Linked DNA regions of Ruminococcus albus AD2013. The protein of the gene in region 1 interacts with the protein of each later gene in a pairwise test. Links are inferred from orthologs where the notes say so. Each region holds a gene or a part of one and is shown in the gene's direction. Other genes may lie near its edges.

Region 1 (3,868 bases):
TAAATCTGTGGAATACTATAAAGTAGAAGCAGATTTCAGAACAGGTGAATTAAAAGCTATCACTGATTATGACAAAGACGGTTTGCTTGCTATTTCTTCCCAGAATTAAAGCAAAGATGATCAACAGCAAAATGCGCTCGATCCAACGGGCGCATTTTTTGCTGTGATTTTTACTAAAAAGACAAAAAAAGTTCTTTACAAATGTAGATAAATGTGTTATAATATTTTTTGTATATATCGAACAGAAAGGAGATATCTATGGCAGGGCTGATATTTGACTCACATTGTCATTATGATGACAATGCTTTTGATGAGGACAGATACGAACTGTTAAACAAACTGCTGGTAGATGAGGGTCATGTTGTAGACAAGATGCTCCACGCGGCAGTAGATGAGAAGTCCTCGCTGTTTGGTATCAAAACGGCTGAAAGGTACGGGAATTACTATACCTCCATAGGCTTCCACCCAGAGTATGCGGACGATGTCCCCGATAATTATATGGAGATACTGAAAACGCTGTATGAAAAAGCATCAGCAACAGGCAAACTCAGGGCAGTTGGCGAGATTGGTCTCGACCACCACTATGAGGGCTATAATGCCGATAAGCAGAAGACCCTTTTTATAGATCAGGTAAAGTTCGCAAATGAAAAAGGACTCCCCGTTATAATCCACTGCCGCGACGCGACGGAGGAATGTATGGGCGTTCTCAGTGAACTGAGACCCGCGGGTGTTATGCACTGTTTTTCGGGTTCGGCTGAAACGGCTGAGGAAGTCGTGGGGCTGGGTATGTATATAGGATTCACAGGGGCTCTGGCTTTCAAAAACAACAAGAAAGCTAAACGTGCCTGCGAAGCAGTGCCGCTTGAACGGCTGCTGCTTGAAACGGACTGTCCGTATATGGCACCACCGCCTTACAGGGGCGAGCGCAGTGACAGTTCAATGATAGCCGAGACTGCAAAAGTCATGGCGGAGATAAAGGGAGTTTCCGCAGAAGAAGTACTTCGGGCAACTAACGAGAATGCGTGCAGACTTTTCGGGATAAGCTGACCGAAGCGATATTATAGTTTTGGAGATGAATGAATTGGCGGAGACACTGTATTTGGTGATACCATGTTACAACGAGGAGGAGATGCTGCCCATAACTGCAAAAGCTCTTATGAAAAAGATGGACGGGCTTATTGCTGAGGGCAAGGTAAGCAGTGACAGTAAAGTAATGTTCGTGGACGACGGTTCAAAGGACAATACCTGGGAAGTTATACAGAAACTTCACGATATGCCCCAGACAAACCTGTTCACAGGAATAAAGCTTTCAAGAAACAAGGGTCACCAGAATGCACTTCTGGCAGGTCTTATGACAGCCAGAAAATATGCGGACATACTGATATCTATGGACGCAGACTTACAGGACGATATCAATGCGATAGACGGTATGCTTGAAAAGCGTGCCGAGGGCTGTGAGATAGTTTACGGCGTAAGGTCTTCAAGAGAGACCGATACCGCATTCAAGAGGAACACAGCCAGAAGCTATTATAAAATGCTGGAATTCATGGGCGTGGAGATAACCTACGACCATGCTGATTACAGACTGATGAGCAAGAGAGCTGTCGATGCGCTGGCAGAGTTCAAGGAGGTAAACCTGTTCCTGAGAGGAATGGTGCCTATGGTTGGCTACAAGAGCGACATCGTTAAGTACGAGAGAAACGAGCGTGTAGCGGGCGAATCAAAGTATCCGCTGAAAAAGATGCTGGCTTTCGCAGTTGAGGGCATAACTTCCCTTTCGGTAAAGCCTATCAGATTCATAACCGCCCTGGGCGTGTTCATATTCGTTATCTCGGTGATAATGCTGATATACTTCCTGTTCACAAAGGCATTCGGCTCGACTGTAAAGGGCTGGGCTTCAACGATAACATCTGTGTGGGCGCTTGGTGGACTGCAGATGCTGGCGATAGGAGTTATCGGTGAATATATCGGCAAGATATATCTTGAAACAAAGGCAAGACCTAAGTTTATAGTTGATATAAACTTAGAGGAAACACAGGCATAATAACAAACTTAAATTTATTTAAAAGGAGTAAAAGAAAATGGCTGAAAATTTACACATATCCGGAACAGTAAATCAGGAGAAGATAGACAATACCGCACTGGTAGAGGCTATCAATGCTATGAGAAAGGAATTCAATGCAGACTCTCAGAACAAGGTCATCAATACCGCACTGAGATCAACATTCCTTGTACCCGCTATCATTGAAAAGGGTCAGGAGCTGGTAGCTGACCAGAACAATCACGTTCAGTTCAAGGACAAGCAGGAAGCTAAGTTCATGCTGGTAAACAAGCCTATCCGCGATGAGCAGGGCAACCAGACAGGTTCTGTATCTTTCTTCCCTGTATTTACCGATCCCGATGAGCTGAAGAAGCTGAACACAGACCAGCTGTACAGACCTTTCGCTATGAAGTTCAGCGATATCGCTTACCTGACAGAGAGCACTCCAAATGTTGAAGGCTTCGTTATAAACCCCTTCACCCAGGAGCACAATCTGCCTTTCACCAAGCCTATGCTGGAATCCATCAAGCAGACCCTTATAAACTTCAAGAAGAGCAAGGACGCTGCAATGGCTGCTGCTCAGGAGGCTGCTGAGGGCGAAAAGCCTGATATCACTGTATCTTCTTCCGAAGAGCAGTAAGGCTTAGATACCACGATCATTACGGTCGGGACGGCGGTACAGCAAAGGGTATCCGCAGATACCCTTTGCTTGCAGACTGTTCCGACCTTTTTGCGGAGGAAACAACATGAGATACATATACTGTCCGCAGTGCGGAAGAAAGCTGACAGAAAGACCTGCGGGCGATGAGGGTCTTGTGCCCTATTGCGAGGGCTGTGAAAAACTGTGGTTCGATACTTTCCCCAGCTGTTCGATAGTTCTGGCAGCTAATGAATATGATGAGATAGCACTTCTGCGGCAGGATTATATGTCGGATAAGTATACCACCTTCGTTTCGGGCTATATCACCCCGGGTGAAAACGCCGAACAGACAGCCGTCAGGGAAGTCGCTGAAGAGATAGGCATCAAAGTCGAAAAACTCGATTACGCAGGAACTTACTGGTTCGAGAAACAGGGACTTCTTATGCACGGCTTTATCGCAAGGGTGAAGAAACAGCCGCTGGTGCTGTCCTCGGAAGTTGACTGGGCTGACTGGGTGCCCGCTGAAAAAGTTATAGAAACTATTTTCCCCGATTCACCCGGCAATGCGGCTTTTGCTATCTATAAGAAATTCATGGGTGAGTATTTCGGAAAAAAGTGACCCCCGCATCGGAAAGGACGATTAACAATGGCTCTTGACGGAGTTTTTCTCGGTGAGATAAAAAAGGAACTCATGCCCCTTATAGGCGGCAGAGTTGATAAGATACATCAGCCCTCAAAAGGTGAATTGCTTTTTGCGATCCGTACCTATGACGGGCTTAAAAAACTGCTGATAAACACAGTGGCAGGCACAGCAAGACTGCACCTGACCAATGCTGATATCGAAAATCCCAAACAGCCCCCAATGTTCTGTATGTTGATGAGAAAGCACCTTTCGGGCGCTAAGCTTATCGATATAAGACAGCCCGGGGCAGAACGTGTTATCATGCTTGATTTTGATGCCACTAACGAACTTGGCGATATGGTAAGACTTACCGTCACCGTAGAACTTATGGGCAGAAGAGCAAATCTCCTGCTGACGGACGAGAACGGAAAAGTCATCGACAGTATAAAAAGAGTTTCGACAGAAGTTTCCGAAACTCCCGTGCTTCCGGGTGTAGTATATACCCTACCCGAAAGCGACGGCAGACTTTCCCTGACCGAATGTTCAAGAGAAGAGTTTGAAGAAA
Region 2 (3,963 bases), 2.4 Mb from region 1 along the record:
GTAGATGGTATACACAGTAACATTTAATCCTGCAATCGATTATGTTGTCCGCATGGAGAAACTGAAAACTGGTGAAGTAAACCGTGCTTCTTACGAAGAGATGTTCTTCGGCGGAAAGGGAATAAACGTTTCTATAGTGCTTAACGAGTTGGGAATAAAGTCAAAAGCGCTGGGCTTTACAGCAGGCTTTACCGGTGAGGCTATCGAAAACGGATTAATGGCTATGGGCATCGACGCTGATTTTGTCAGACTTGAAAAAGGCAATTCCCGCATAAACGTAAAAATAAAAACCAACGAAGAGACCGAGATCAACGGACAGGGACCTCACATTGATGAAAATGCCCTCGCTGCACTTTTCGGGAAACTTGATAAACTGAAAGACGGCGACACGCTAATACTAGCAGGAAGTATACCCAACAGCCTGCCTTCCGATATATACGAGAAGATCTTACAGCGGCTTTCGTGCAGGAATATCATGACAGTTGTGGACGCTACAAAAGATCTTCTGCTGAATGTTCTGAAATATGAACCGTTCCTTATCAAGCCAAATAATCACGAGCTGGGTGAGATGTTCGGCGTAAAACTCACCACTATCGATGAGATAGAAAAATATGCCAGAAAGCTTCAGGAAAAGGGTGCAAAGAACGTGCTGATATCTATGGCAGGCGACGGTGCACTTCTTGTTGACGAAAACGGGGAAACTCACATAAGCGGAGTTTGCAAAGGCATCGTTAAAAATTCGGTTGGAGCAGGCGATTCAATGGTAGCAGGCTTTGTGGCAGGTTCGGCAGAGGGCGATTACGAATATGCGCTGAAGCTCGGAACAGCGGCTGGCGGAGCAACAGCATTTTCAGACGGCCTAGCTACAAAAGAAAAAATAACAGAGCTTCTGAATACACTTTGATATCATCAGAGAAGGAGGAAAATTTATGAAAATAGTTGATTTGCTAAGTAAGAACAGCATACAGCTTGGCGCTTCACCAAGATCAAAGTCCGAAGCGATCGATATGCTTATAGACCTTCAGGTAAAAGGCGGCAGTATCGCCGACAAGGACGCATACAAAGCGGGAATTCTTGCAAGAGAAGAAAAAGGTTCTACAGCAGTCGGCGAAGGCATCGCTATCCCCCATGCCAAAAGCGATGCGGTAAAGGCTCCTTCTCTGGCGGCTATGACGGTTCCCGATGGCGTTGATTATGAAGCTCTCGATGATGAACCTTCAAACCTGTTATTCATGATAGCAGCACCAAACGACGGTGATGTTCATCTTGAAGTGCTGTCCCGCCTTATGACAATACTTATGGATGAAGATTTCAGAGAAAAACTCCTGGGTGCACATGACGCGGATGAGTTCTTAAAGATAATAGACGATATGGAAAAGGAAAAATATCCCGATGAGCCTAAAGCAGAAAAGACTTCGGCAATGGGTTACAGAGTACTTGCCGTTACTGCTTGTCCCACAGGTATAGCACACACATATATGGCAGCCGAAGCCCTTGAAAAAGCGGGCAAAAAGCTTGGTATCACAATAAAAGTCGAAACAAACGGCTCGGGCGGCGCAAAGAATGTTCTCACTAAAGAGGATATCGAAAACTGCGACGGTATAATAATCGCAGCAGACAAGACGGTGGAAATGGCACGTTTTGACGGCAAAAAAGTTTTCAAAACAAAAGTGTCGGACGGAATAAAGATCCCTGAAGAACTGATAAAGCGAATTGAATCAGGCGATGTTCCAGTATATCATCATGAGGGCGGAGCAGACAGCAGCATTTCAGCTTCGGGCGATGATGAAAACTTCGGCAGAAAACTTTATAAGCACCTGATGAACGGTGTATCGAATATGCTGCCCTTCACGGTAGCAGGCGGTATCTTCATAGCTCTGGCATTCCTGATAGACTCCCTTGGCGGAGCACCGCAGGACGGCGACTTTGGTACGCATCTGGCAGCAGCAGCGTGGTTCAAAACTATCGGCGGCTATGCTTTCCAGTTTATGGTACCGATACTTGCAGGATATATCGGTCTTAGTATCGCAGACAGACCTGGTCTTCTGGTCGGTATGGCAGGCGGAGCAATGGCGGCAGCTGGCGCAACCTTTGCAAACCCCGACGGAAATGTTCCATCTGGCTTCCTCGGAGCTTTGCTGGCAGGATTCCTCGGCGGTTACCTTATGCTTGCACTTGAAAAGGCTTGCAATGGTCTGCCAAAATCACTCAACGGCATCAAGCCCGTACTTATCTATCCTCTTGGCGGACTTGGAATAGTTGCTATCATGATGTGTGCAGTCAACCCGATAATGGGTATACTCAATGAAGGACTTGCAAACCTGCTCACCAACATGGGAAGCTCCAGCAAAGTGCTTCTGGGCTTTGTACTCGGTGCGATGATGTCCATAGATATGGGCGGACCTTTCAACAAGGCAGCTTATGTATTCGGTACAGCAGCTATCACTTCTGAGAATTTCGACATCATGGCAGCCGTAATGGTCGGCGGAATGGTTCCTCCTATTGCTATAGCTCTCGCTACTACTTTCTTTAAAAACCGCTGGACCGAAGAAGAAATCAAAAACGGTCCCGTAAACTACATAATGGGTCTTAGCTTCATCACTGAAGGTGCTATCCCATACGCAGCAGCTGACCCCACAAGAGTTATCCCCTCTTGTATGATAGGTGCAGGAACAGCAGGAGCTCTTTCAATGGCATTCGGCTGTTCCCTCAGAGCACCTCACGGCGGTATATTCGTATTCCCTGTTGTCGGCAATCCTATACAGTATATACTTGCACTTGCTATCGGTTCGGTAGTAGGAATGATCATGCTAGTACTTCTTAAAAAGAAGCAGCCCAAGGCAGAATAACACATCGACCATTTGACTATAAGACATTGGATATACTTTTGTAAAGGAGTGATCTTATATGGTATCCAAAAAAGTAGAGATCGTAAACGCAGAAGGTATGCACATGAGACCCGCAGGGCTTATTGCAAAAGCAGTAAAAGCTCATCCTGACAGCGAAGTGATACTTAAAGCCGAGGGAAAAGACATCAAGGCTAAAGCTGTAATGCAGATCATGGCAGCAGGATTGAAAAAGGGCACTGTAGTCGAGATCGTAGTAAACGGCGGAGAGGAACAGGCTGTTCTTGACGAGATAACTGCAATGTTCGAGAACGGATTCGGCGAGTAAAAGGATATGTGCTATTGTGATATAAACTAAATTGCAGCTATAGACCTATCACTGTATTGATCAAGCTGAGCAGTCGGTTTGCATTATTTATTCCGTTCTCAGATATCGACAAGAAATTTGTGCCGCTATTTGCAGTATATCCATCGAAAACAGTTACGGACATATTACGTATACGCAATGTGTGCAAAACCCTGCACTAAAAAAACAGAATAACAAAGAAAAGTGACAGCAGCCGTAGATCAGCTGCTGCCACTTTCTTATTGAAAGAGAAAATGATTATATTATTTCTTAACATTGAACGCGCCCATCTGAGGATAGCAAGCTGAATCACCCAGCTGTTCCTCTATGCGGAGAAGCTGGTTGTATTTAGCAACTCTCTCAGATCTGCTGGGTGCACCTGTTTTGATCTGGCAGGTGTTGAGCGCAACTGCAAGATCAGCAATAGTAGTATCAGCTGTCTCGCCCGAACGGTGAGAAGAAATTGATGTGTATCCTGCCTTGTGAGCCATTTTGATAGCTTCCAGAGTTTCGGATACAGAACCGATCTGGTTAAGCTTGATGAGTATAGAATTACCCGCACCAAGCTGAATACCCTTTGCAAGACGCTCTGTGTTGGTAACAAACAGGTCATCGCCCACAAGCTGAACTTTGTGACCTATCTGCTTTGTCATCTTTACCCAGCCGTCCCAGTCTTCTTCATCAAGACCGTCTTCAATAGAGATAATGGGGTACTTATCCACCAGTGCTTCCCAGTGTGCGATAAGTTCATCTGATGTGAACTCCTTACCG

The links.
Region 2: the proteins of N773_RS0112845 (region 1) and N773_RS0102020 interact in binary tests that used the Bacillus subtilis proteins (3 or more experiments, as listed by UniProt). The link is inferred for Ruminococcus albus AD2013 from one-to-one orthologs.

Annotation. Positions count from the first base shown.
Region 1 is NZ_JAGS01000001.1:2,877,932-2,881,799, reverse strand. Bases 272-3,062 are described here. They hold N773_RS0112845 (glycosyltransferase family 2 protein), read left to right. Parts: upstream 272-1,081; coding sequence 1,082-2,044; downstream 2,045-3,062. Other genes in these bases: N773_RS0112835 (NAD(+) diphosphatase), read left to right, coding at 2,788-3,062; N773_RS0112840 (SseB family protein), read left to right, coding at 2,082-2,681; N773_RS0112850 (TatD family hydrolase), read left to right, coding at 272-1,047. In the rest of the region: N773_RS0112855 (PASTA domain-containing protein), read left to right, coding at 1-109; more of N773_RS0112850, read left to right, coding at 259-271; more of N773_RS0112835, read left to right, coding at 3,063-3,300; N773_RS0112830 (Rqc2 family fibronectin-binding protein), read left to right, coding at 3,328-3,868.
Region 2 is NZ_JAGS01000001.1:466,241-470,203, reverse strand. Bases 504-3,389 are described here. They hold N773_RS0102020 (PTS fructose transporter subunit IIABC), read left to right. Parts: upstream 504-929; coding sequence 930-2,849; downstream 2,850-3,389. Other genes in these bases: N773_RS0102015 (HPr family phosphocarrier protein), read left to right, coding at 2,908-3,174; pfkB (1-phosphofructokinase), read left to right, coding at 504-904. Outside these bases: N773_RS0102030 (DeoR/GlpR family DNA-binding transcription regulator), read left to right, coding at 1-4; more of pfkB, read left to right, coding at 5-503; eno (phosphopyruvate hydratase), read right to left, coding at 3,456-3,963. UniProt on the Bacillus subtilis protein: The phosphoenolpyruvate-dependent sugar phosphotransferase system (sugar PTS), a major carbohydrate active transport system, catalyzes the phosphorylation of incoming sugar substrates concomitantly with their translocation across the cell membrane.